DNA from 2 places in the Sphingomonas piscis genome. Region 2 is predicted to be linked to the other one. Evidence: predicted binding sites of a transcription regulator. Region 2 holds the regulator's gene; the other holds the start of a gene.
The links. The regulator LexA, encoded in region 2, represses DNA repair genes until DNA is damaged. The targets are predictions, from matches to a motif close to GTTCCNCNCTTGTTCT.

Region 1: a site for LexA is predicted at 802-817, ahead of G7077_RS07165 (MmcB family DNA repair protein). Genes of this name have one in related genera too.

Annotation. Positions count from the first base shown of each region.
Region 1 is NZ_CP049869.1:1,436,947-1,439,332, forward strand. Features, by position in the region: gene G7077_RS07155 (hypothetical protein) at 127-414, shown strand; gene G7077_RS07160 (cell wall hydrolase) at 477-758, shown strand; gene G7077_RS07165 (MmcB family DNA repair protein) at 915-1,322, shown strand; gene G7077_RS07170 (ankyrin repeat domain-containing protein) at 1,319-1,927, opposite strand; gene G7077_RS07175 (YcgN family cysteine cluster protein) at 1,980-2,386, shown strand, end outside.
Region 2 is NZ_CP049869.1:2,649,933-2,652,318, reverse strand. Features, by position in the region: gene G7077_RS13485 (peptidylprolyl isomerase) at 1-990, shown strand, start outside; gene lexA (transcriptional repressor LexA) at 1,071-1,718, shown strand; gene G7077_RS13475 (ComEC/Rec2 family competence protein) at 1,712-2,386, opposite strand, start outside.

The DNA of each region.
Region 1 (2,386 bases), 1.2 Mb from region 2:
CCTGACCGGAAAAAGCCGGCAAGGTGCCACGCGAGACGGGGATACTCCCAAGGGACGAGCGGAAGATTTTTCTCCGCGCATTTTCATGCGTGCCCGAGGCGGTTCACCGCACGTGTTTGAGTTTAGATGTTCGTTTCGATCCGTTCTGCGCTGCTGGTTCTTGCCGCACTTTCCGCAAGCTCCGTGGCTCCGGCCCAGGTCCGTTCGGCTCCCGAGCCGCTCATCCCGGTGACCAGCGCCACCCTTCCGGTAACAGTCGAACCCCAGCCGCTGGTGATCGAACGATCTGAACCCCAATCCGATTCCGTTGAAATTGACGACGACGCCCCGGCGATCAAGCCGCAGGGGATCTCACAAGCCTGGTTGCGCAACTGCGCAGCTCCGATGCCGGCAGCCGCGAGCTGGAGTGCTTAGCCGCGGGCATATACTTCGAGTCCAAGAGTGAACCGCTCGCGGGTCAGCTTGCCGTTGGTCAGGTGATCGCCAATCGCGCCAAGTCGAACGGCCGTTTTCCGCCGTCCTACTGTGGGGTGTTGTTCCAGCGTAGCCAGTTCTCCTTCATCCGCGGCCGGTCGCTCCCCAGCGTCCCCCGCGCCAGCCGGCAGTGGCAGACCGCAGTGGCTGTCGCAAAGGTAGTCGATCAGGAGCTGAAGGATTCGTCCGTCGGTAACGCGCTCTTCTTCCACGCCAAGCGGGTCTCGCCGGGCTGGCGGCTGAAGCGTGTCGCCTCCATCGGCAATCACGTCTTCTATCGCTAAGCTATTGAAAGCCGCGGCCGCTCCCGCTGCGAAGCTTGGCTTCGTCCACCTTTTGTTCTAGCAAACGGGCGTGAGCAGCGCGCCCGAGTCCGTCCTCCCCAACTGCTTCAGCGATGCGCCCCCGTCGCAGCGGAGGTCGCGCGCGGAGTCACCCGGCTGTTCTGCCGCCGCGACCTGTTCGCCATCTGTGAGGTTCCGCTGCCCAACGGACGGCGCGCGGATATGATGGCAATCGATCCTAAGGGCGGTCTGACTATCGTCGAGATCAAGGTGTCGAAAGCGGACCTGGTCGGCGACGGCAAGTGGACCGACTATCTCGAATATTGCGACCGCTTCTATTGGGCCGTGCCGCCAAGCTTGTCCCATATTCTCGCCGAAGAACGCTTCCTTCCCGGCGAAGCGGGGCTGATCGTCGCCGATCGCTACGATGCCGCCGTAGCTCGGGAGCCTGCGGAACGGCCCGTGGCTCCTGCACGGCGCAAGGCGGAGTTGCTCCGGTTCGCGCGCCGTGCCGCGCGGCGGCTTTCCGTGCAGATCGACCCCAGTCTTGGTGACTGGAGTTAAAGCCTAAAATCGTCGGCGCTTTTCGCCGTGGCCGGCTTTTTGCGGGTCGACTCGATCAAGCTGATGATCTCCCGATCGCGGCTGTTCTGCTGCGCATATTCGCGTGCGGAACGGCCTCCGAAATTATCCTTCTTGTCGGGATCTGCGCCATTTTCGAGAAGAAGCTTCACGATTGCAGGTTGCCGCGTCTGCACGGCTACGATCAGCGGCGTTTCGCCGCGGCGATTGCGTGAGTCCACCGCAGCACCGTAGGCGATCAGCTGTTCCGCCCCGCCGAGAAAGCCGATCCGGGATGCGATGATCAGCGGCGTGTCCCCCTCGGCGCCGCCCAGATCGGGATCCGCACCTTGAGCCAAAAAGAAGTAAGCCCAGTCGTTCCGCTTGCGCATGCTGACGGTCAGAGCGGTATCGCCCCTCCCATTGCGCGCATTGAGGATGTTCTTGCCATACTTGCCGTACAGCTCCTGAACTTTGGCCCCATCCTCTTTGTCCACCGAATTGACGAAGGTTTCGCGGTCGTTGCCAAGGGTCTGCTGAGCGCCGGCCGGAACTTGGCCGACAACGGCCAGCGCCACGCCTAACATTACGGCACGATGGAAAATCATAAGGTACCCCGCCTTGATTGCGCCCCGTTAGCAAAGCATGGCTGTGCTTGTCATGAACGATGACAAGCCATTCTGGGAAAAGCCACTTTCTTCGCTGGACCGGGGCCAGTGGGAAGCCCTGTGCGACGGCTGCGGCCGCTGCTGCCTCCACAAGCTCGAGGACGAGGACAGCGGCCTTCTCTACCCGACTAACGTGGCGTGCCGGTTGCTCGATCGCCGCACCGGTCTGTGCCGCGACTATAAGCACCGAAAGAAGATCGTCGACGATTGCGTCAAACTCGGACCAGACAATCTCGATGCCCTCGAATGGCTGCCTGACACCTGCGCCTATCGCCTTCGTGCGGACGACCGGCCGCTTCCGAGGTGGCACTATCTGGTTAGCGGGAGCCGTGAGACGGTTCATGATGCCGGACAGTCGACGCGCGGGTGGACCGTCAGCGAGGATGACGCCGGGGATCT
Region 2 (2,386 bases):
CAGACCCGCGAGCAATTGACCTCGCTTGGTGGGGCTCAGGTCGCAGGGAGCGTCTTTTCGGCGGCCAAGGGTGCAATCGTCGGGCCGGTCCGTTCCGACTTCGGCTGGACCGTCGTCAAGGTCGAGGAAGTGCGCGAGCAGCCGGGCAAGAGCCTGGAGCAGGCGAAGGCGGAAATCGCGCCGCGGCTGACCGAAGCGAAGCGCAAGGAGGCGCTGGCCGATCTCGTCAGCAAGATCGAGGATGCGATTGCGGACGGCCGCAACTTCCAGGAGGCCGCGGCCGCCGCCAAGGTGACGATTGAACAAACCCCGCTGATCACCGCCAACGGCGCTTCGCGGGCAAACCCCTCCTTCAAGCTGCCGCCGGAACTCGCGCCGGCGGTGCAGCGGGGCTTTGAGCTTGGCGAGAGCGACGATCCGGAGATCGTTGCCTTGAACCCTGAAGGAACGGACAACGTCCTTGTGGGTCCCGCGCAGGTCGTGGCGCCGGCCCCTGCACCGCTTGCGTCCATTCGCGACCGCGTCTCGGCTGACTGGGTGCGTAAGCAAGCGGGCGACCGGGCGAAGGCCGCGGCAACCGCCATTGCAGCCAAGGTCGCGCGCGGCATGCCGCTGGCGCAGGCTGCGGCACAGGCCGGGGTCACCCTTCCAGCCCCGCGGCCAGTTGCCGTGCGAAGACTGCAGCTGGCAGAGATGCAGGGGCAGGTGCCCGCCTCCATCCAGGCGCTTTTCACCCTCACGACGGGGAAGAGCCGCATGGTGGCGGACCCCGCCGGCGGCGGCTTCGCGGTCGTGAAGCTGAACGGGGTCACGCCGGGTAATGCCGTGTTGCAGCCTGGTCTCATCGCTCAGGTCCAGAAGGACTTCCAGGAAGCGACATCGACCGACTATGCACGCCAATTCCTAACCGCGGTGCGCAAGAACATCGGTGTCAGGCGCTACGACGACGCCATTGCCGACGCGAAGAAACGGATTCTCGCCGGATCGTGAGTGAACGAGGCTCTTGACCGGAGCCGTTCCGTTTCATAGACGTTCTCCGTTCGTTCCATTCGGAACAGGGAGTGGCGCCGATGTTGACTTCGAAACAGCATGAATTGCTGATGTTCATCAACGAGCGGCTCGGCCGCACAGGAGTGAGCCCGAGCTTTGATGAGATGCGCGAGGCGCTGGACCTCAAGTCCAAGTCGGGCGTGCACCGGTTGATCTCAGCGCTGGAGGAGCGGCAGTTCATTCGCCGCTTGCCCAATCGCGCCCGTGCCCTCGAGGTGCTGAAACTGCCCGAAGTGAAGAATACCGCGGTGCCGACGCCGAAGAACGCGATCCCCGTGGCAGCGAACGACACGATCGAGATCCCCCTTCACGGCCGGATCGCCGCCGGCACGCCAATCGAAGCACTGCAAGGAACGGAGAGCTTTTCCGTGCCTGCGGCCCTGCTCGGCCCGGGCGAGCATTATGCGCTGGAGGTTTCGGGCGACTCCATGGTCGAGGAAGGCATTCTCGATGGGGACTTTGCGCTGATCCGCAAGGTGGACACGGCGCGCGAGGGCGAAATCGTGGTGGCGCTGGTCGACAATGAGGAGGCGACCCTGAAAACCTTCCGCCGCGAGGGACAGATGATCCGTCTCGATCCGGCCAACCGCAATTATAAAGCGCAGCGCTACGAGCCGCGGCGCGTGCAGATCCAAGGCAAGCTGGCGGGCTTGATCCGGCGTTACTGAGGACTCGTGGTGGCCGCCCAGGGGTGATCGCCTACCTGAGCAGCAACACTTGCCACGTGCGGGGTGCTACCAAGGGTGATCGCAAGGCCGCCGGTCTGCTCCAGAAACTTCCGGTCGGCCTTCAACAAGGTGCCGATTGCGGCGAAGGCCACGGGCGCAAGGCCAAGCCAGCGGATGGGGCTTACCCATAGGCAGATCCACAATCCGCCCGCAGCGAACAAGGCGAAGCACCAAGTCGGGATGGATGCAACCGTCGCAACCGCGCCCGTCGTGCCCGCCACTGCATGCGCAATGCCGAGTAGCAGGCCGAGTGCCCAGCTCGTCGGGGCCCACAGCGGAGCGCCCAGGCCGATCGCGTCGGCAAGCAGTGCGGCAGCCTCCAGCGGCATGATCACGAAGGTGGTGAGCGGGATGGCGAGAATGTTGGCGCCGACGCCATAGAGCCCCGCCTTGTGGAAGTGGAACAACGCAAAGGGGATCAGCGCCGCTTCGACCGCCAGCCCGGTGGCGATCATGCCGCCGAACCAGCGCAGCCCCCTTGCCCACCACGGCTCCTCCCGCGCCTGGAGGTGGCGGCGAGCCCATGCGCTCGAGTGAAGGGCGATGATCGCGGCAACCGCGGCGAAGCTGAACTGGAAGCTGGCGCCGGCGATGGCTTCCGGCCGGAA